DNA from 2 places in the Comamonas sp. FG99 genome. Region 1 is predicted to be linked to the other one. Evidence: predicted binding sites of a transcription regulator. Region 1 holds the regulator's gene; the other holds the start of a gene.
The links. Region 1 encodes sigma-54, which starts transcription at its own class of promoters, with help from an activator protein. Its sites were predicted from a motif close to TGGCANGNAANCTGCTTT; they were not measured.
Positions count from the first base shown of each region.

Region 2: a site for sigma-54 is predicted at 3,516-3,533, ahead of ACODRX_RS05045 (urease subunit gamma). Genes of this name have one in related genera too.

Region 1 covers NZ_JBMDII010000024.1:14,626-25,856, reverse strand. The annotation lists gene ACODRX_RS16525 (TonB-dependent siderophore receptor) at 1-2,320, opposite strand, end outside; gene ACODRX_RS16520 (FecR family protein) at 2,436-3,428, opposite strand; gene ACODRX_RS16515 (sigma-70 family RNA polymerase sigma factor) at 3,425-3,976, opposite strand; gene argS (arginine--tRNA ligase) at 4,095-5,804, shown strand; gene ACODRX_RS16505 (SPOR domain-containing protein) at 5,829-6,560, shown strand; gene ACODRX_RS16500 (thiol:disulfide interchange protein DsbA/DsbL) at 6,617-7,261, shown strand; gene lptA (lipopolysaccharide transport periplasmic protein LptA) at 7,427-8,113, shown strand; gene lptB (LPS export ABC transporter ATP-binding protein) at 8,116-8,910, shown strand; gene ACODRX_RS16485 (RNA polymerase factor sigma-54) at 8,938-10,491, shown strand; gene ACODRX_RS16480 (LysR family transcriptional regulator) at 10,492-11,231, opposite strand, start outside.
Region 2 covers NZ_JBMDII010000005.1:66,035-77,265, reverse strand. The annotation lists gene urtC (urea ABC transporter permease subunit UrtC) at 1-220, opposite strand, end outside; gene urtB (urea ABC transporter permease subunit UrtB) at 224-1,816, opposite strand; gene urtA (urea ABC transporter substrate-binding protein) at 1,991-3,262, opposite strand; gene ACODRX_RS05045 (urease subunit gamma) at 3,544-3,846, shown strand; gene ACODRX_RS05040 (HupE/UreJ family protein) at 3,894-4,493, shown strand; gene ACODRX_RS05035 (urease subunit beta) at 4,505-4,810, shown strand; gene ureC (urease subunit alpha) at 4,810-6,528, shown strand; partial or broken gene ureE (urease accessory protein UreE) at 6,580-7,101, shown strand; gene ACODRX_RS05020 (urease accessory protein UreF) at 7,088-7,813, shown strand; gene ureG (urease accessory protein UreG) at 7,810-8,469, shown strand; gene ACODRX_RS05010 (Bug family tripartite tricarboxylate transporter substrate binding protein) at 8,488-8,757, opposite strand; gene ACODRX_RS05005 (carboxymuconolactone decarboxylase family protein) at 9,346-9,870, opposite strand; gene ACODRX_RS05000 (Bug family tripartite tricarboxylate transporter substrate binding protein) at 9,901-10,875, opposite strand; gene ACODRX_RS04995 (SDR family NAD(P)-dependent oxidoreductase) at 10,937-11,231, opposite strand, start outside.

The DNA.
Region 1 (11,231 bases):
ACAGCTCCTTGGTGGCCTGCCAGGCCAGGCGCGCATCGAGCACGGCGTAGCCGCCCTGGGTGCGGCCGTAGTAGGCGAAGTCGGACGAGCGGCTTTGCACGCGGATGCCGCCGCCAACGCTCAGCCGGCTCCATGCGCCGGGCAGCCGGTAGCTGGCCCAGACGCGTGCCATGTGCCTGGGCACTCCCGTATTGGCCGAAATGTCGTAGCCGACCGAGGGCACGTCGGCGCTGCGGTAGCGCGTATGCGTATAGGTATAGGAGGAGGCTAGCTGCAGGCCGCGCGCGACTTCGCCGCTGAGCTCCGCCTCCAGGCCCTGGCTGCGCATGAGCGAGGATGCGCGGTAGCAGGTGCCGCCGCACAGCGTGTTGGCCACTTCCTCGGGCACGCTGTCGTCTTGGTAGGCCACGTTCTTTTGCTCGGTGCGGAACAGCGCGAACGAGGCATTGGCCCGCCCGCCGGGCAATTGGCCCTTCAGGCCCAGCTCCCAGGTCTTGCCGGTGACCGGCTGGAGAATCTGGCCCGAGGCATTGCGCTGGGTCTGCGGCTTGAAGATGTCGGCATGGCTGCCATAGACCGACCATTGCCCGTCGAGCTGGTAGATCAGCCCGGCAAACGGCGTGAACTTGCGGCTGGCCTTGGCGGTGCTTTCAGAGTAGCCCCAGGCGCCGTCCGACACATAGGTCTGCTCGAACCATGACAGCCGGGCGCCAAGCACCAGTGACAGTGGCTGGCTCAGTTCATAGCGCGCGCTCGCGTAGATCCCCTTCTTGTCGGAGCGGTAGCCGTCGTCCATGCGGTTGGCGGCCAGGATGTCGGCGCCGCTCGGCTCGGGCGCCGTGGAGCCTTGGTCGTAGCTGCCGCTCAGGCTTTCGAGGTTGCGCTTCCAGCCCCAGATGTCGGTGCTGCGCAGGTGGGAGAAGTTGGCCCCGGCGGTGATGGCCAGCTTGCGGCCCAGCAGCTGCGTGTTGCCGCTGAGGTAGGCGTCGCCGCCGATCTGGCGCGAAAGCATGTCGAAATAGTAGGCGTCGCCGCGCATGGTGTTCGGCGGCCCGAGCCGGCCCGTGCGCAGCAGGTACTTGAGCTCGTTGGCCTCGCGCACGCGCACCAGCGCGGCGTTGAATTTCCAGTCGTTGCCGAAGCGGTGGGCGAGGTCGAGGTACCAGCTGTCCTGGGTCTTGTCGGCCCGGCTCCAGGGCGGGCTCAGGTTGGTGGAGCGCGCATAGGCGGGCATGCTGCCGTCGCCGTAGTTGGGCAGGCCGGTCCAGTCCAGGCTGCCGGCGGGCCTTTCGCGGCTGAAGCCCAGGCCCAGCGTGGTGGCGGGGCCCAGGTCGATGTCCAGTGCCCCATAGGCGGTGCGCTCGCGTGAGTCGTAGTGTTCGCGGAAGGAGTTGGCGCTGTCGTAGTCCAGCACCACGCGGCCGCGAATGGTGCCGCTGGCGTTGAGCGGGCTGCTCAGGTCGGCTTGCGCGCCGCGCTGCTCCCATGAGCCGAGCCTGCCAGTCAGCACGAACTGGCGCTGCGGTGTTGGGCGCTTGCGCACCAGGTTGACCGCGCCCGAGGGGTTGCCGGCGCCTTCGAGCAGGCCCTGTGGGCCGCGCATGATCTCCACGCGGTCGTAGATCGCCAGGCTGCTGTTGAAGGCCGAGCCGCGTGCATAGAGCTGGCGCTCCAGTGGCACTCCGTCGAACTGGTAGCTTTCGATGAAGAAACCGCGCGAATAGAACTGGCCGCCAGGGTCGTTGGCGATCATGCTCACGCCGGGCGCGTTCTGCAGTGCTTGCTTGATGTCGGACAGGCCCTGGTCCTGGATGCGCTGCTGGGTGATGACCGACACCGACTGGGCGATCTCGCGCAGCGATTGTTCGCCCTTGCCGATGGTCACGAGATCCGAGGTATAGGAGCCGGTGCCTTCGGTCGTGCTGCTGTCGCGCAGCGCGGCGGCGGTGACGCGCACTTCGGCCAGGCTGGCTTGCTCGGCAGCTGGCCGCGCCGCGGCGTGCGGTGGTGGCGCAGGCCGCAGCGCCCAGCGGCCCGCTTCGGTATGCACCAGCTCCAGCCCGCTGCCCGCGAGCGCCGCGCGGGCGGCCTGCTCGGCGGTGTAGCTGCCATGGATGGCGGGGGCGCTGCGGCCGCGCACCAAGTCTGCATCGATGCTCAGCTGCTGGCCGCTGCCTGCGGCAATGCGGGCGAGCGCGCTGCCCAGCGGCTGGGCGGGCAGGTTGTAGTTCTGGCGGGTTTGCGCGTGGGCGGCCACGGCGCAGGCAAGCACGGCGGCAATGGCCAGCGGGCGCGGCAGAAAGGTCCGGATGGCAGGCATGAAGTCCTCGGGAATGTTGGATGACAAAGGGTTCCGAGGGGTTTGTCGGCCGAGCGCGAAAAAGTGCTCAAATTTCTCCGCGGCGCCAAAGGCGCTCGCATGCTTGCAGTGGCGCCTATTCGATCACCACCAGCCATCCGCGCTGGTATGTGCGCAAGGTGATGGGCAGGGTTTCGGCCAGTGCGGCGAGCGCCTGGCCGGTGTCATCGAGCGTATAGCTGCCGTAGACGCGCAGCGCCGCCGCGCGCGGCGAGATGCGGATGAAACCGGCGCGCCAGGGGCGCAGCAGCGCGATCACTTCACCCAGCGGCTGGTCGTGCACTTCCAGCAGGCCGCGCCGCCAGGCGCTCGCCGCCGAGGGGGATGCTTCGTCCAGCGCCACGCCCTGCGGGCCGAAACGTGCGCCCTGGCCGGCATCCAGCTCCAGCTGCCGGCCGTTGGTGGCGGTCACCTCGCTGCGGTGCGCGAGCATGCCCACGTAGCTGTCGATGTCGCCTCGGCGCAGCACGAAGCGCGTGCCCAGCGCGCGCACCTGGCCATGGACGGTGCGCACGACGAAAGGCGCGCCGCCGTGCCGGCCGGCTGGGGCGGCGTCGGCGATCAGCGCGCCCTCGCGCAGCGTGACCACGCGGCGGCCGGGGCCGAAGTCGATATCGGCCGCCGAGCGCGCGGCCAGCTGCACCGTGCTGCCGTCGGGCAGCGTGAAATCGCGCCGCTCGCCGGTGCCGGTGCGCAGGTCGGCGGCCAGCTGCGCCAGCGGGGTGTATCGATTGGCGGTCAGCAGCGCCGCTGTCGCCGCGGTGGTGACGCCGCCCAGCGCCAGTGCGCCGCGCAGCATGCGGCGGCGCCCCTGGACGCGGGTTTCGGCGCGGGCCAGGGCCGCGCTCAATGGGCCAGCAGCGCCGGGCGTGCGCGCAGCCACGGCACGGGCGGGGGCCAAGGCCTCGCTGAGCGGGCCGGCCAGGGCTTCCCAGGCGGAACGGTGGCCGGGCACGTCCAGCCAGGCATTGAAATCGGCGCGCTCGGCATCGCTGACCGCGCCGGAATTGAGCGTCACCAGCCAGGCGATGGCGGCCTCGGTCGCGTCGGCCTGCGTGCTGGCGCTCATGGGCGCGGGTGCGGCAGGCCAATGCCGGCATCCTGGCGCGCCAGGGCCAGCGCGATGCGGCGAAAGCCCTCGGCCATGTGGCGGCGCACGGTGCTGTGCGATATCCCTAATGCAGCGGCGATGGCGTGGTAGCTCTGCCCCTCGACCTGGCTGAGCAGGAAGGCCTGGCGCGCCTTGAGCGGCAAACCGTCCAGCGCGTGGACGATGTGTTCCAGCGTCTCCAGCAGCACGGCCCGGTCTTCGGGCGATGGGGCCGTCTCCTCGGGGTGCTGCGCCAGCGCGTCCAGGTAGGCCTGCTCCAGCTCGCGCCGGCGCCACAGCGAAAACAGCAGGCGCTTGGCGATGGTGGTGAGAAATGCCCGCGGCTCCTTCACATCCACCGGCTGGCGCGCGGCGATGACGCGCAAAAATGTCTCGGCGGCCACATCCTGCGCCTCGGCGGTATTGCGCAGCCGTGCCTGCAGCCGCGACAGCAGCCAGGCGTGGTGGCCGGCATAGAGCTGCTGCGCCTGTTGCATCGGACTGCAGGGCGGACTCGGCAAGGACATGGGGATAGGCTGCTTTGCAAATGAGAATTGTTACTATTTTATGGGTTTTTATCCGTGCCGCCGCAGGCAACCCCATACCTGGGCGGCAGGACATGGTGCGGCCACGTAAAATCCCGTGATGCTCTCCGTCAAACAGGAATTGCTCGCGGCCCTGGCCGCGGAGCTTGAAAAACTATCGCCCGGCGCTGGCGCGCGCGCCGCATTTGAAAACCCCAAGGTGGCGGCCCATGGCGACTTTGCCTGCACGGCGGCCATGCAGCTGGCCAAGCCGCTGAAGGCCAACCCGCGCGCGCTGGGCGAGCAGCTCAAGACCGCGCTGGAGGCTACCGCAGCCTTCCAGCAGTGGGTGCAGGGCATAGAGATCGCCGGCCCGGGCTTTTTGAACATCCGCCTCAAGCCCGCCGCCAAGCAGCAGGCGGTGCGCGAGGTACTGGCGCAGGGCGAGCGCTTTGGCTTCCAGCCCGCGCGCGGCGAGAAGATCCTGGTCGAGTTCGTCTCGGCCAACCCCACCGGCCCGCTGCACGTGGGCCACGGCCGCCAGGCCGCGCTGGGCGACGCGATCTGCCACCTGTACGCCACCCAGGGCTGGGATGTGCACCGCGAGTTCTACTACAACGACGCCGGCGTGCAGATCGACACGCTGACCAAGAGCACGCAGCTGCGCGCCCGGGGCTTCAAGCCCGGCGACGAGTGCTGGCCCACCGACCCGGAGAATCCGGCCAGCAAGGCCTTCTACAACGGCGACTACATCCAGGACATCGCGAACGACTTCCTGGCCGGCAAGAGCGTCAAGGCCGACGACCGCGAATTCACCGCCAACGGCGACGTGGCCGACTACGACAACGTGCGCCAGTTCGCGGTGGCCTACCTGCGCAACGAGCAGGACAAGGACCTGCAGGCCTTCAACCTCAAATTCGACGAGTACTACCTCGAATCCAGCCTCTACACCTCGGGCCGGGTCGAGAAGACCGTGCAGCGCCTGGTGGCCAACGGCCATACCTACGAGCAGGACGGCGCGCTGTGGCTCAAGTCCACCGACTACGGCGACGACAAGGACCGGGTGATGCGCAAGAAGGACGGCAGCTACACCTACTTCGTGCCCGACGTGGCCTACCACATCGCCAAGTGGGAGCGGGGCTTCCACAAGGTGGTCAACATCCAGGGCACCGACCACCACGGCACCATCGCGCGCGTGCGCGCCGGCCTGCAGGCTGCAGGCGTCGGCATTCCCCAGGGCTATCCCGACTACGTGCTGCACACCATGGTGCGGGTCGTCAAGGGTGGCGAAGAGGTCAAGATCAGCAAGCGCGCGGGCAGCTACGTCACGCTGCGCGATTTGATCGAGTGGACCAGCAAGGACGCGGTGCGCTTCTTCCTGCTCAGCCGCAAGCCCGACACCGATTACACCTTCGACGTCGACCTGGCGGTGGCGCAGAACAACGACAACCCGGTGTACTACGTGCAGTACGCCCATGCGCGCATCTGCTCGGTGCTGCGGGGCTGGCAAGAGCAGGGCGGCGCGGGCGCCGGGGCGCTGCAGGGGGTGGACCTGTCCGCGCTCGAAGGCCCGCAGGCCCAGGCGCTGATGCTGCAGCTGGCCCGGTATCCCGAGATGCTCACCGCCGCCGCCAGCGACAACGCGCCGCACGATGTAACTTTTTATTTGCGCGACTTGGCGGCCTGCTATCACAGTTACTATGACGCCGAACGCATCCTGGTGGACGACGAGGCTGTCAAGCTGGCGCGCCTGGCCCTGGTGGCCGCCACCGCACAGGTGCTGCGCAACGGGCTGGCCACGCTGGGCGTCAGTGCGCCGGAGCGCATGTAATTGCAGAGAGAAACGAGACCGTTCATGCGACAACATCAACGCGGGGGAACCATTCTGGGGCTGATCCTGGGCCTGCTCGTCGGCCTGGGGGCTGCGCTGGCGGTGGCCATCTACGTCACCAACGTGCCGGTGCCCTTTGTCAACAAAGGTGGCGTGCGCACCGACGCCAAGGACAAGGAAGAGCAGCAGCGCAATCAGAACTGGGACCCGAACTCGCCCCTGTACGGCAAGAACCCCGCGCGCAGCAGCACGCCCGCGGTGCAGGGCGTGGTGGTGCCCGATCCGCCCAAGCCCGGCGCCGACACCGCGCCGCCGCCGCCGGCCGTGGCGACCAAGCCCGAGGTGGTGCTGCCCGACACCAAGCCGGGCGCGGCCAAGACGGCCGACAAGGCCAGCGACAAGCCCACAGACAAGGCGGGCGACAAGACCGCCGTTGCCAAGCTCGATCCCAAGGCCGGCCAGTCGGCCGATCCGCTGGGCGACCTGGCCAAGTCGCGCGGCGCCGCTGGCGCCGCCGATCCCTACCAGTATTTCGTGCAGGCGGGGGCTTTTCGTACCCAGAACGACGGCGAGGCGCAGCGCGCCAAGCTGGCGATGATGGGCTGGGAGGCCAGGGTCACCGAGCGCGAGGTGAACGGCCGCGTGGTGTACCGCGTGCGGGTGGGCCCCTTCGCCAAGCGCGACGATGCCGACGGCCTCAAGGGCAAGCTCGATGGCGCTGGCGTCGATGCGCAGATCGTGCGCGTGCAGCGTTGAACTTTTTCGCTGGCCCCCGCTCCCATAGCCACTACCGCACCAGGAGAAAGCTTTTTATGAAACGCCGTGATTTCTCGTTGACCGCCGCTTCGGTGGCGGCCGCATCCCTGGCCCTGCCGACGCAGGGCGCCTTGGCCCAGGCCAAGTTCAAGGAGGGCAAGGACTATGTCAAGCTGCGCACGCCGGTCAATCCCGAGGCGCCCGCCGGCAAGGTCGACGTGATCGAATTCTTCTGGTACAGCTGCCCGCACTGCAACGCCTTCGAGCCCGAGTTCGAGGCCTGGGCGAAGAACGCGCCCAAGAACCTGCAGGTGCGCCGCGTGCCGATCGCGTTCAACAACACCTTCGTGCCGCAGCAGAAGATCTACTACACGCTGGAGACCATGGGCAAGATCCCCGAGGTGCATGTCAAGGTGTTCCACGCCATCCATGTGGAGCGCCAGCGCCTGAACAAGGACGACGAGATCTTCGCCTTCATGGAAAAGCAGGGCCTGGACATGGCCAAGTTCAAGGAGGTCTACGGCTCCTTCTCGGTGGCCAACCAGGTGCGCAAGGCCACCCAGCTGCAGGACGCCTATGGTGTCGAGGGCGTGCCCGCGATGGGCGTGGCCGGCAAGTACTACACCGACGGCACCCGCGCCGGCTCGATGACCAATGTGCTGCAGGTGGTGGAATACCTGGCGGCGCAGTCCAAGTCGTAAATCTCTGGAATCGCCAAGGATTGCCAAGGCCCAAAGCCCGCGTCAGCGGGCTTTGGGCTTTTTCCGCGGGCCGCGGCGACACGAAGTGAACAGGCCTTGGGGCCATTTCCGGTGAAGGCGCCGGGCAGGCTGGCTACAATCGGCGGAGCAAAAAACATGCCGCGTATGAAGATTCGTTTCATTTCTGGGGTTCTCGCTTTGGCCATGCTGGCCTGGGGCGGTGGTGCGCATGCGGAAAAAGCCGACCGCATGAAGCCCATGAACATCGAGGCCGACGAGGGCCAGCACGACGAGCTCAAGCAGACCAGCGTGTTCACCGGCAATGTGGTGGTGACCAAGGGCACCATCGTCATCCGCGGTGCCAAGCTGGAGGTCAGCCAGGACCGCGACGGCTACCAGCGCGGCGTGGTCACGGCCGGCGCCGGCAAGCTGGCGTTCTTCCGCCAAAAGCGCGATACCCTGCCGGGCGCGCCCGCCGAGTACATCGAGGGCGAGGGCGAGGTCATCACCTACGACGGCCGCGACGACACCGTGCACCTGAACCGCCGGGCCGAGCTGCGGCGCTACCGCGAAACCACGCTGACCGACCAGGTCAGCGGCTCGGTGATCGTCTACAACAACCTGAGCGACACCTTCACCGTCAACGGGCAGAAATCCGCGCAGGCCAGCGAGCCCAAGCCGGGCGCCAAGAGCGGCGGCCGGGTGCGCGTGATGCTGTCGCCCAAGGATTCGCAGGGCGCGGGTAGCGGTGGCAGCGGGGGTGGCAGCGGCGCCAAGCCGGCCGCGCCGCCCGCTGCCGGGCCTGGCACGCAGCTGCGCTCCAGCCCGCAGCTCAATGAAGGGGCGAAATAATCGTGGCGGAGCCTGTCAGCACCATCGCGGTGCGCGAATTGGCCGCCGGCAGCGACCTGAGCTGCCTGGAGGCGCGGCACCTGCAGAAGTCCTACGGCAGCCGCAAGGTGGTCAAGGACGTGTCGCTGTCCGTGCGCAAGGGCGAGGTCGTGGGCCTGCTGGGGCCCAACGGCGCCGGCAAGACCACCTCGTTCTACATGATCGTCGGCCTGGTGCGCAGCGACGCGGGCGACATCCTGATCGACGGCCACTCGGTGGCCAACATGCCCATCCACCAGCGTTCGCAGCTGGGGCTGTCGTACCTGCCGCAGGAGGCATCGATCTTCCGCAAGCTCAGCGTCGAGGACAATGTGCGCGGCGTGCTGGAGCTGCAGCGCGACGAAGGCGGCCGGGCCTTGCCGCGCAGCGAGATCGAGCGCCGCCTGACCTCGCTGCTGCAGGAGCTGCGCGTGGAGCACCTGCGCGAATCGCCGGCGGTGGCGCTGTCCGGCGGCGAGCGCCGGCGCGTGGAGATCGCCCGGGCGCTGGCCACGCAGCCGCGCTTCATCCTGCTGGACGAGCCGTTCGCCGGCATCGATCCGATCGCGGTGATCGAGATCCAGCGCATCGTCGGCTTTCTGAAGGACCGCGGCATCGGCGTGCTCATCACCGACCACAACGTGCGCGAGACCCTGGGCATCTGCGACCACGCCTGCATCATCAGCGATGGGCGGGTGCTGGCGCAGGGCACGCCGCAGGAGATCGTCGAGAACGCCGATGTGCGCCGGGTGTACCTGGGCGAGCACTTCCGCATGTGATCCGAGCGGGCCTGTAGAGTCGTGTCCATGATGCCCGGCCTGTCGCTCAAGGTTTCGCAGAACCTGACGCTGACCCCGCAATTGCAGCAGTCCATCCGGCTGCTGCAGCTGTCCACCCAGGAGCTGCAGCAGGAAGTGGAGCAGATGCTCGACGAGAATCCGTTCCTGGAGCGGGCCGAGGATGAGGCCGAGACAGCGGCGGAAGCCGCGCCGCGCGAGCCGGCCGCCGACGAGGTTGCTTCTGATTTTGTAGCTGATAGCGTGCGTGAGACAAGCGCCACCGCCGAGTTCGATGCCGAACCCGTGGCCGAGGTCAGCGCCGAAGCCCTGCCCTGGGAGGGCGACGACGGCCGCGACACCGCCACCGACGACTGGGGCGGCGACATGCCGGCGCGCGGCGCCGGCAGCGACGACGAGGACTACTCCGCCCTCGACCACACCCATGCCCACGAGTCGCTGCAGGACGCGCTGCACCGCCAGGCGCTGGCGCTGCGGCTGTCGCCCGAGGACCGGGCCGCGCTGTATTTCCTGATCGAATCGCTTTCGGACGACGGCTATCTCGAAGAGCCGCTGGTCGAGCTGGCCGGAAACCTGGCCGACGCGGAGGATGCCGAGGCGCTGGACACCGTGATGCACCACCTGACGGTGGCGCTGCGCCTGTTGCAGAGCATGGAGCCGGTGGGCGTGGGCGCGCGCAACCTGCAGGAATGCCTGGTGCTGCAGATCAAGGCGCTGCAGCGCGGCCGGCACAAGAGTGCCGAGGCGCTGGAGACGGCCCTGCTGGTCTGCCATGAGTCGCTCGATCTGCTGGCGCGCCGCGATGTGCGCAAGCTGGTGCAGCTCACCGGCTGCAAGGAGGCGGTGGTGCGCGAGGCCATGGCGCTGATCGCCGGGCTGGAGCCGCGCCCGGGGCGCCCCTACGCCAACGTGGAGCGCAACGTGATCGTGCCCGACGTGATCGTGCGCCCGGGCGCCGCCGCGCGCGCCGGCCAGGCGCCGCAGTGGCGGGTGCAGCTCAACCCCGAGGTGATGCCCAAGCTGCGCGTGCACGATCTCTATGCCAGCGCCATGCGCGGCCACAAGGGCGAGCAGGGCCATGCCGGCATGCAGCAGCGCCTGCAGGAGGCGCGCTGGTTCATCAAGAACATCCAGCAGCGCTTCGACACCATCCTGCGCGTGTCGCAAGCCATCGTGGAGCGGCAGAAGAACTTCTTCGTGCACGGCGAGCTGGCCATGCGCCCCATGGTGCTGCGCGAGATCGCCGACGAGCTGGGCCTGCACGAATCCACCATCAGCCGCGTGACCACGGCCAAGTACATGGCCACGCCGCAGGGCACCTTCGAGCTCAAGTACTTCTTCGGCTCGGGCCTGGGCACCGAGGCTGGCGGCAGCGCGTCCAGCACCGCGGTCAAGGCGCTGATCAAGCAGCTGCTCGATGCCGAGAATCCGAACAAGCCGCTGTCGGACAGCAAGATCGCCGAGCTGCTGCAGCAGCAGGGCATCGAATGCGCGCGCCGCACCGTGGCCAAGTACCGCGAGGCGCTGCGGATACCGCCGGCCAACCTGCGCAAGACGCTGTAGTCACAGCACCATCTGCTGCCCGGCCTGCAGCATGGCGTCGCGGAACTCCTGCGTCAGCGCCGACAGATGGCCTTGCTCGCGCCACAGCAGCGCCAAGTCGTGCTGCCAGCGCATGCCTTCGCCCGCCAGGCCCACCAGCCCGGCGCCTTCTGGCTGGCCCAGCGTGTGCGATGGCAGCATGCCGATCAGGTCGGTGTGGCGCAGCAGCTCGGTGAAGGCGAGCTGCGAGCCATTGCTCTCCACCGCGATGCGCGGCAGCGGCAGCCCCAGCCGCACGAAGCGCTGGTTCAGCCATTGCCGCAGGTAGATCGAGCTGGCGGGCACGATCCAGCGCTCGCGCGCCAGGTCGGCAAAGCCGCGCAGCTCCTGCAGGCGCGGATGGCTGGCGCTGACCGCGATCTGCACCTGCAGCGCGCCAATGGGCGCGACCGCGATCCCGGCGGGGATCTCGTCCGGGATCGAGGCGCACACCAGATCGACCTCGCCGGTCTGCAGCTGCGCCAGCAGGTGGGGGCTCAGGCTGGTGGAGACCGAAAAGGTGGCCAGCGGGCGCGATGCCAGGAAGCGGCGCATCACCGGCGACACCAGGCTGGGCAGCAGGTGCGGCAGTGTGGCCAGGCGTACCTTGCCGGCGCGCGCGGCGTGCATGTCGCCCATCTCGGCATGCATCGCGTCGAGCGTGATCGAGATGTTCTGCGCGTACTTGGCGAAAGTGCGGCCCAGCTCGGTGAGCGCGATGC
Region 2 (11,231 bases), on a different contig from region 1:
TCAGATCAATCGCCAGCGCCACGATCGCATAGCACATGAACTTGCCAAGCAGCCCGATCAGGTAGTCGGACAGATGCAGCGCGCTGCCCTCGGGCACCAGCAGGTTCAGCGCCGGCGCCAGCGCGCAGACCGCGACGAGCGCTGCCAGGAAGACGGCCCAGCCCCGGGCGCCGAGCAGCGGCTCGGGCTGGGGCAGTTGCAGATCGATCTTGGTTGCCATGGCTCAAGCCTCCGCGCTGCGGCCCTTCAGGGCGAAGATGCCCTGCGGACGTTTCTGTATGAACACCACGATGAACAGCAGCACCGCGATCTTGGCCAGCACCGCGCCGGTCCAGCCTTCGAGCAGCTTGGACAGCACGCCCAGGCCCAGCGCCGCGTACACCGTGCCCGCGAGCTGGCCCACGCCGCCGAGCACCACCACCAGGAAGGAGTCGACGATGTAGTTCTGGCCCAGGTCCGGCCCCACGTTGCCGATCTGGCTCAGCGCGCAGCCGGCCAGCCCGGCGATGCCCGAGCCCAGCGCGAAGGCATAGGTGTCGGTGCGTGCGGTGTTCACGCCCACACAGGAAGCCATGGCGCGGTTCTGGGTGACGCCGCGCACGAACAGGCCCAGCCGCGTCTTGGCGATCATGAAGGCCACCGCGCCCAGCACCGCGAACGCGAAGACGATGATCGCGATGCGGTTAAACGGCAGCGTGAGGTTGGGCAGCAGCGCCAAGCCGCCGCTCATCCAGGCGGGGTTTTCCACGCCCACGTTCTGCGCGCCGAACAGGCTGCGCACCGCCTGCTGCAGCACCAGGCTGATGCCGAAGGTGGCCAGCAGCGTCTCCAGCGGGCGGCCGTAGAGGAAGCGGATCACGCCGCGCTCCAGCACCGCGCCCACCAGCGCGGCGGCGCCAAAGGCCACCGGCACCGCCACCACCAGGTACCCGCCGAACCAGGCCTCGGGCAGCCAGCGCTGGAACAGGGCCTGCACCACATAGGTCGCGTAGGCGCCAATCATGATCAGCTCGCCATGCGCCATGTTGATCACGCCCATCAGGCCATAGGTGATCGCCAGCCCCAGCGCGGCCAGCAGCAGCACCGAGCCCAGGCTCAGGCCGCTGAAGACCGCGCCCGCCCGCTCGCCCCAGGCCAGGGATTCGGCAATCGCCGAGAGCGCGGTGCGGATCGCCTTTTGCACCGCGGGGTCGCTCTCGTCGGCCAGGCGCTGGTTCAGCAGCAACTGTGTCTCGGGCGTCTTGAGCTGGGCCAGCTGGCGCACCGCCCGCAGGCGCTGGGCGGCATCTTCGCTGCCCAGCAGGCTGGCGGCGCGGGCGCGCGCCAGCAGGGCCTTGACCTCGGCATCCGTCTCGCCGGCCAGCACCTTGTTGATCAGGGGCAGGCGCGCGGCATCCGGCTCGTCGGCGAGCTTGCGCGCCGCGGCGCGGCGCGCCTGCACATCGCTGCCGGCGAGCGCCAGCGCGGCCTGCGCCGACTCGATCACGCCGCGCAGGTAGTTGTTGTTGACCACTTCCTCGGCATCGGCCGGCAGGGCCGCGGCCGCACCGGTGGCGGGGTCGAGCGCGCGCTCGCCATCGACGATGTAGGCCTTGCCGCCGGCGGTGCGCACTGCATCGTCGGCCAGGGCCTGCAGGTAGGCCGCCAGCCGGCCACCGTCGCCGGGCTCCAGCACCGCGGCGTTGATCGCCTGGGCACGCGCGTCGCTGCCATCGGCGGCCGCCATCGCGAAGGCCTGATCGGCCGTGAGCGCATGGCCGGGCAGGGAGAGCAGCATGCCCAAGGCGCCGGCCAGTGCTATGCGCAGGATTTTCATAGTCAAATCAACCTTCGGCACTTAGCCCAGCTATCGTTTCTAAATCACTTCCCATGAAACCGGCACGCTCCATCAGCGGGCACCGAGGAAGGGCCGCCCCGCCCCGAAGGTGCCGCCCCCCTCCAGTGCGAAGCACCAGAGAGGGGGAGGCGGCGCAGCCGCTCAGGGGGTGCCTCATTTCATGTCGGGCTCGTCCTTCTTCTTGTCATTGCCTTCGATATAAGGGCTCCAGGGCTGGGCCTTGATCGGACCCTTGGTCTTCCAGACCACGTTGAACTGGCCGTCGGCCTTGATCTCGCCCACCATCACCGGCTTGTGCAGGTGGTGGTTCTTCTCGTCCATCTTCACGGTGAAGCCGTCGGGCGCGGCAAAGCTCTGGCCGGCCATCGCGGCGATCACCTTGTCCACGTCGGTGCTCTTGGCCTTTTCCACGGCCTGCTTCCACATGTGGATGCCGATCCAGGTGGCCTCCATCGGATCGTTGGTCAGCGGCTTGTCCTTGTGGCCCGCGATGCCCTTGGCCTTGGCGTAGTCGCTCCACTGCTTGATGAAGGCGGTGTTCGTGGGGTTCTTCACGCTCATGAAGTAGTTCCACGCGGCCAGGTGGCCCACCAGCGGCTTGGCATCCACGCCGCGCAGCTCTTCCTCGCCCACGCTGAAGGCCACCACGGGCACGTCCTTGGCCTTGAGCCCGGCATTGCCCAGCTCCTTGTAGAAGGGCACGTTGGAGTCGCCGTTGATGGTGGAGATCACCGCCGTCTTGCCGCCGGTGGAGAACTTCTTGATGTCGGCCACGATGGTCTGGTAGTCGCTGTGGCCGAACGGCGTGTAGGTCTCCATGATGTCGGCCTCCTTCACACCCTTGGACTTGAGGAAGGCGCGCAGGATCTTGTTCGTGGTGCGCGGGTACACATAGTCGGTGCCCAGCAGCACGAAGCGCTTGGCACCGCCGCCTTCCTTGCTCATCAGGTATTCCACCGCCGGAATAGCCTGCTGGTTCGGCGCGGCGCCGGTGTAGAACACGTTCTTGGAAAGCTCCTCGCCCTCGTACTGCACCGGGTAGAACAGCAGGCCGTTGTTCTGCTCGAACACCGGCAGCACCGACTTGCGCGACACGCTGGTCCAGCAGCCGAAGACCACGGCCACCTTGTCCTGCGTCAGCAGCTGCTTGGCCTTCTCGGCGAACAGCGGCCAGTTGGAGGCCGGGTCCACCACCACGGGCTCGAGCTTCTTGCCCAGCACGCCGCCCTTGGCGTTGATGTCGTCGATGGCCATGAGCACCGTGTCCTTGAGCACGGTCTCCGAGATGGCCATGGTGCCCGAGAGGCTGTGCAGCACGCCGACCTTGATGGTATCGGCTGCCTGGGCGCTGGCGCCCATCAACGACAGGCCGGCGACAGCCGCTGCTGCGGCCAGGGTTTTCATGGCGGTGCGACGCTCGAACATGGCTTTACCTTTCAAGAAAGTGGAGAACCCGATACAGGCCAGGAACCGTTTTCCCGGCCTTGGCGAAGCCCTCAAGCAAGCCGCGTGCCATGCCCGTTTCATTCTGATGCACCGCAGCAGCGCGCTGCACTTGCGCGGGCCCGCAGGCACCAGACTGGTGCATGCCGGCACCACAAACCAGCATCCGGGCACCGCATGCACGCAGCCGTGCAGCGCGCATGCACGGATTTGGAGTCCTGCGCCCCAAACCAGCTGGCACGGCCCTTGCATCGTGCAGCGGCATGGAACTCTCTCCCCGCGAAAAAGACAAGCTGCTGATCTTTACCGCAGCACTGCTGGCCGAGCGCCGCAAGGCGCGCGGCCTCAAGCTCAACTACCCCGAGGCGGTGGCGCTGATCAGCGCCTTCGTGATGGAGGGCGCGCGCGACGGCCGCACGGTGGCCGAGCTGATGAGCGCCGGCCGCGGCGTACTTGGGCGCGCCGACGTGATGCAAGGCGTGCCCGAGATGATTCCCGACATCCAGATCGAGGCCACCTTTCCCGACGGCACCAAGCTGGTCACGGTGCACGAGCCGATCATCTGAAGCCGCCATCCTCCCCCCTCCCCCCTCTCCACCCAGCACCAGCAGCCATGAAAAAAATCAGCACCCTCGCCCTTGCCGGCCTGCCCGCCGCCGCCCTGGCCCATATGGGCGGCCAGCCGCACACGCATGGCCTGGCCGACAGCTTCCTGCAGGGCCTGGCCCATCCCTTCACCGGCCTCGACCACCTGGCGGCCATGCTGGCCGTGGGCGCCTGGAGCGCGCTGACCTTTCCCGCGTTGCGGGCCGCCTGGCGCGTGCCGGCCGCCTTCGTGGCGCTGCTGGTGGCCGGCGCCTTGGCCGGCTTTTCCGGCCTGTGGGTGCCGGGCGTGGAGCCCATGATCGCGGCCTCGGTGCTGGTGCTGGGCCTGCTGGTGGCGGTGCAAAAGCGCATGCCCTGGGTGCTGGCCGCGGCGCTGGCGGGCGTGTTCGCCTTCTTCCATGGCGCGGCGCATGGCTACGAGCTGGCGGGCGACGCCGGCCTGGCGGCGCTCGGCGCGCTGGCCGGCATGGCCCTGGGCTCGGCGCTGCTGCATGTCGCCGGCATGGCGCTGGGCCATGTGGCGATGCAGCGCCACCAGTGGCTGGCCCGGGTGGCTGGCGCGGCCACCGCGCTGCTCGGCGCCTTCTTGCTGACCCGGCTGGCCTGAGGGGAAACCGCATGATTCCTGGAGAACTGCTGATCGACGCGGGCGAGCACGCCCTGAACCCTGGCCGCCGCACCCGCACGCTGGTGGTGCACAACGCCAGCGACCGCCCCATACAGGTGGGCTCGCACTACCACTTTGCCGAAACCAATGCCGGGCTGGCATTCGAGCGCGCCGCGGCCCATGGCATGCGGCTGAACATCGCCAGCGGCATGGCGGTGCGCTTCGAGCCGGGCCAGCAGCGCACGGTGGAGCTGGTGGATATCGCCGGCGCGCGGCAGATCTACGGCTTTCGCGGCCTGGTTCAAGGAGCACTCTGATGGCCACCATGGACAGGCGCGCCTATGCCGAGACCTATGGCCCCACGGTGGGCGACCGGCTGCGGCTGGCAGATACCGATCTCGTCATCGAGGTGGAGCAGGACTTCACCCTGGCCGCGGGCGGCTATGGCGAAGAGGTGAAGTTCGGCGGCGGCAAGACCATACGCGACGGCATGGCGCAGTCGCAGCGCAGCCGCGCCGAAGGCGCGGCCGACACCGTGCTGACGAATGCGCTGATCATCGACCACTGGGGCATCGCCAAGGCCGACATCGGCCTCAAGAGTGGGCGCATCGCCGCCATCGGCAAGGCCGGCAACCCCGACACCCAGCCCGGCGTGGACATCATCATCGGCCCCGGCACCGAGATCATCAGCTGCGAGGGGCTGATCGTGACCGCCGGCGGCATCGACACCCACATCCACTTCATCTGCCCGCAGCAGATCGAGGAGGCGCTGGCCAGCGGCGTGACCACCATGATCGGCGGCGGCACCGGCCCGGCCACCGGCACCTTCGCCACCACCTGCACGCCGGGGCCCTGGCATATGGAGCGCATGCTGCAGGCGGCCGACGCCTTCCCGATGAACCTGGGCTTCCTGGGCAAGGGCAACGCCAGCCTGCCGGGCGCGCTGCACGAGCAGATCGCCGCCGGCGCCATCGGCCTGAAGCTGCACGAGGACTGGGGCAGCACGCCGGCGGCCATCGACAACTGCCTCGCCGTGGCCGAGCAGACCGACACCCAGGTCGCCATCCACACCGACACGCTCAACGAATCGGGCTTCGTGGAAGACACCGTGGCCGCGTTCAAGGGCCGCACCATCCACACCTTCCACACCGAGGGCGCGGGCGGCGGCCACGCGCCCGACATCCTGAAGGTGGTGGGCGAAGCCAACGTGCTGCCCAGCTCGACCAACCCCACCCGCCCCTATACGGTGAACACGCTGGACGAGCATGTGGACATGCTCATGGTCTGCCACCACCTGGACGCCGGCATCGCCGAAGACCTGGCGTTTGCCGAAAGCCGCATCCGCAAGGAGACCATCGCGGCCGAGGACATCCTGCACGACATCGGCGCGATCAGCATGTTCAGCTCCGACAGCCAGGCCATGGGCCGGGTGGGCGAGGTCATCCTGCGCTGCTGGCAGACCGCGCACAAGATGAAGCTGCAGCGCGGCGCCCTGCCGGGCGACGGCGCGCGCAACGACAACTTCCGCGCCCGGCGCTACATCGCCAAGTACACCATCAACCCGGCCATCGCCCACGGCATCAGCCACGAGGTCGGCAGCATCGAGGTGGGCAAGTGGGCCGACATCGTGCTCTGGAAGCCGGCCTTCTTCGGCGTCAAGCCCGCCTGCATCCTCAAAGGCGGCAGCATCGCCATGGCGGCCATGGGCGACCCCAACGCCAGCATCCCCACACCCCAGCCGGTGCACTACCGGCCGATGTTCGGCGCCTTCGCCGGCAGCAATGCGCACGGCTCGCTCACCTTCGTCTCGCAGGCGGGGCTGGCGGCCGGCATCGGCGAGCGCTTCGGGCTGCGCAAGCCGCTGGCGGCCGTCAAGGGCATACGCGGCGTGCAAAAGCGCCACATGGTCCACAACGACCTGGCGCCGCACATGGAGGTGGATGCCCAGACCTACGCGGTGCGCGCCAACGGCGAGCTGCTGGTCTGCGAGCCCGCCGCCAGCCTGCCCATGGCGCAGCGCTACTTCCTGTTCTGACGGTATGCTGACCGCATCAAGCGCCATCGCTTTTTGAATGGACCCGCCCCCATGCTGACCGCCAACAAACTCCTGCCCCAGGGACAGGGCCTCTCGCCCGTGCTGCTCAGGCGCGCCACCACCGTGGAACTGGACTGGGACGTGCGCCAGAAAAGCCGCTTCGCCGCCACCGACAGCCAGGGCCGCGAGCTGGCCGTCTTCCTGCCACGCGGCCAGGCCGTGCGCGGCGGCGACGTGCTGGTGGCCGAAGACGGCAGCCTGGTGCGCGTGCTGGCCGCGCCGCAGAAGGTGCTGCGCATCACCGCCTGCGCCGAGCACGGCAGCCCCTTCGACCTCATGCGCGCCGCCTACCACCTGGGCAACCGCCATGTGCCCATCGAGCTGCAGCCCGACCACCTGAAGATCGAGCCCGACCATGTGCTGGCCGACATGCTGCGCGCCATGCACATGACCGTGACCGAGGCCGAAGTGCCTTTCGAGCCGGAAGGCGGCGCCTACGGCGGGACACATGGTGGCCACCAGCACGGACACGAACATGCCCACGGGCATGGGCACCACCATGGGCACGACCACTGAAGCGCCGCCGCCCCTGGCCCCGGCCACGCTGCTGCAGCTGATGTGGCTGGCCTCGCCGGCGCTGCCCATCGGCGGCTTTTCCTACTCCGAAGGGCTGGAGGCCGCCATCCATGCCGCGCATGTCACGACCGAGGCCGAGGCCGCCAGCTGGCTGGTGCAGCAGCTGCAGCTGACCCAGGCGCGCGGCGACATGGCCGCCATCGCCCAGGCGCTGCCCGCCTGGCTGGGTGGCGACCTGGCCCGCGTGCAGCAGCTCAACGACTGGGTGCTGGCCACGCGCGAGACCAGCGAGCTGCGCCTGCAGACCGAGCAGATGGGCCGCTCGCTCGCCGACTGGCTGCGCAACCAGCAGGCGGCGGATGCCGCGCGCAGCGCACAGATCCGGCAATTGGCGGCGCTGTCGCGCCAGCGCCCCACCTACCCCATTGCCTTCGCGCTGGCCACCGCCTTCGCCCAGGCGCCGGTGGAACAGGCCCTGCTCGCCTATGCCTTCGGCTGGGCCGAGAACATGGTGCAGGCCGCCATCAAGGCCGTGCCGCTGGGCCAGAGCGCGGGCCAGCGCATCCTGGCCCGGCTGGCCCGGGAAATCCCCGCCGCCGTGGCGCACGCCGCAGTCCTGCCGGACGCCGCGCGCCAGGCCTTCTCGCCCATGCTGGCCATACTCTCGGCCCGGCACGAACACCAATATTCACGCCTGTTCAGATCATGACATCCGCACTGCACCACATTCCCCACCGCAGCAAGCAGCTGCCCCCGCTGCGCGTGGGCATAGGCGGGCCGGTCGGCTCGGGCAAGACCACCATCCTGGAGATGCTGTGCAAGGCCATGCGCGACAAATGGGACCTGGTGGCCATCACCAACGACATCTACACCAAGGAAGACCAGCGCCTGCTGACCATCAGCGGCGCGCTGCCGGCCGAGCGCATCATGGGCGTGGAAACCGGCGGCTGCCCGCACACGGCCATCCGCGAGGATGCCTCGATCAACCTCGAAGCCATAGACCGCATGCTGGGCCAGTTCCCCGATGCCGACATCGTCTTCATCGAATCGGGCGGCGACAACCTGGCCGCCACCTTCAGCCCCGAGCTCTCGGACCTGACCATCTACGTGATCGACGTGGCCGCGGGCGAGAAGATCCCGCGCAAGGGCGGCCCCGGCATCACCAAGAGCGACCTCTTCGTCATCAACAAGACCGATCTGGCCCCTCACGTGGGCGCCGACCTGGAAGTCATGCGCGCCGACACCGTGCGCATGCGCACCACGCCCAAGGGGCTCAAGCCCTTCGTCATGACCAACCTCAAGACCCTGCAGGGGCTGGACGAGGTGGTGGCCTTCATCGAGCGCCAGGGCTTGCTGGCGGCGTGAGGCCAAGCGCCAGGCAGCTCAGTCCAGCTTGATCTGCAGGCTGTTGATCAGCTTCTGCATTTTTCCGGTCTCGCTGCGGATGAAGGCATCGAACTGCTCCGGCGTGCCCGACACGACCTCGGAGCCCATCTCCAGCCACTTCTCGCGGAACCGGGGATCGGCAAAGACTTCCTGCAGCGTGGTGTTGAGCTTGGCGATCACCGGCTTGGGAGTGCCCGCCGTGGTGGAGATGCCATGCCATGCGTAGTACTCGAACCCTGGATAGCCCTGTTCGGCGATGGACGGCACTTCTGGCAGCAGCGGCGAGCGGTCTTTGGTGGTGACCGACCTGGGCCGAGCCGATATTGCCGCTGGCGCCGGCGCGGTTCTCGACAATGACCGGCACATTGAGCTTTTGGGACAATGGCGTTGCGATCAGGCGGGCCGTCAGAACGTGTTTACGCTCTCTACGGCGCCGCGCCAGTGCATTTGCGGGATGGGATGCAAGGCGCGATACCGCAGCAATAGCACCGCTATTGCGAGGATTCGCGCGGCCGGCGAGGCAACGCCGCAGACCGCCCCTCCCCGGGCGGCCGCAAATGCACTGGCCCTACGGGTTGGGGCGCAATCGGGCGATTGCTTCGCGCTGCGTCTTGCATGCACACCAGTGCATGCTGCGCCACATCGACTCGCACTCATCCCGATTGCGCCTCCAACGCGGCGTCGTAGAGAGCGTAAACACGTTCTCAGATCCGTGGGTCCGCCCGGTGGATACGGCACAACGAAGGTAATGGGTTTGCTGGGCCATGCTTCCTGGGCCAGTGCCGCAAGCGGCAGCAGCATGGCGGCGAGGACTAACTGTTTCTTCACATCTGTCTCCTTGGTTCTTATCCGGGTTCAACGCTCGTCATGCGAATGGATCTGCAGTGCCTCCAGGAAGCGCGACACCATGTTGTAGGCCGCAATCGTCGCCGTGATCTCGACAATCTCCTCGTTGCCGTAGAGTTTCGCCACCGCGGCGAACGTCTCCTCTGGCACCTGGATTTCACGGGTCATTGAGTCCGTATAGGCCAGGATGGCGCGCTCCCTTTCGTCGTAGGCCTTGCTTGCCGGCCAATGCGCAAGCGCATCGAGCTTGGCCTGGGACAGGCCTTCCTGCAAAGCGATGGGCGCATGCTGCTCTGCTTCGTAGGGCGCATTGTTGAGAAGCGCCACGCGCATGATGATCAGCTCGCGCATTGCCCCGCCGATGCTCGTCTTTTGGCGGATGGCGGTGAGGTAATTGAGCCAGCCTTGCGCCACCGGGGCGCTGTGCATCAACATCTGGTACAGGTGCAGGATGCTTCCGCGCTCTGCAATGATGCGATCGGAAAGCTCCTTGACCGCCGGCCGTTGGCAGTCTGCGTAGGGGATACGTGCCATGAATGGGATTTTTCTTGGGTTGAAAAGAGATCAGTTGGCTTCAACGATCTTTCGCTTGACCAGCTCCGACATCACATCCGAGTCTTTGCGCACGCGCAGGGCCATCGCCTGCGGCGTGCCATTGACAATGTCAAAGGCGTTTTCGTTGAAGCGCCTGGCGATCTGGGGGTCTTGCATCGTGCCGCTGAAGGCCTTGATGATCTTGGCGCGCACATCCGCAGGCAAGCCCTTGGGCGCCACATAGCCAATCCAGGTGGGGTAGTCGAAACCCGGGATGAACTCGTTCATTGCCGGCACCTCAGGCAGCATCGCGGAACGCTTGGGAGAGCTGACCGCTATGGCGCGCACCTTGCCCGCCTTGATGTGCGGCAGCAGCACCGACAGGCCGCCGAAGGCATAGTCGATGTGCCCGCCCAACAGGTCGGCCATCATGGGCGCGGCGCCTTTGTATGGCACATGCTCGGTCTTCAGTTCCTTGGCGATCGACAGCTGCGCGCTGTTCACATGGCCAGCGGAAGCGGTGCCGGCCGAGCCATAGCTTGCATCGGGATGGGCCTTGAGATAGGCGACCAGCTCATCCAAGGTCTTGGCGGGGATGTCGTTGCGCACCACCAAAACCTGCGGCGTGGTCACCAGGATGCCCAGGTAGTCAAAGCTGTTGAAGGTATCGAATGGCAGATTCTTGACGATGTGGTGATTCACCGCCTGGGAATCCAGCGCCAGCATGACCGTATAGCCATCAGGCTTGGCACGGGCGAGTTCGCCAGCCGCAACCGAGCCACTGGCACCGGGCTTGTTCTCGACAACGATCTGCTGGCCCAGGCGCTCGGCCAGAGCGCCACTGATGATCCGGGCGGTTTGATCCACCGCACCGCCGGGCGCAAACGGCACGATCAGGCGGATGGGCTGGCTGGGGTAGGCCTGCGCCCAGGCGGCGCTGCTCAGGCCCATTCCCATTCCCAGCCCCACGCAGGCAGCGGCAAGCCAATGACGGCGATTCATCATCTGTTCTCCTTGGATGTGTATCGAAACAGGGGCTCTTGGGCCGCCCCCGTGGCCTACCCAGTCAGCGTGTGGCCGCGATGAGTCCGCCATCCACCACGATCTCGGTACCTGTGACGTACCGGCTCTCGTCGGCCACGAGGAAGAGCACTGCATTCGCGGTATCCCATCCCGTGCCCATGTGCTTCATTGGCACCTGGTTGTTCCGGTGCTCGATGAATCCCTGCGTGTCGCCCTTGGCGTACTTCGCCGCCAGGCCCTCAATGAGCGGCGTGTGCATCAGGCCAGGAACCACCGTGTTGATGCGGATGCCCTCGGCGGCGTGAATGACTGCCGAAGTGTGGCCAAGATGCATGAGC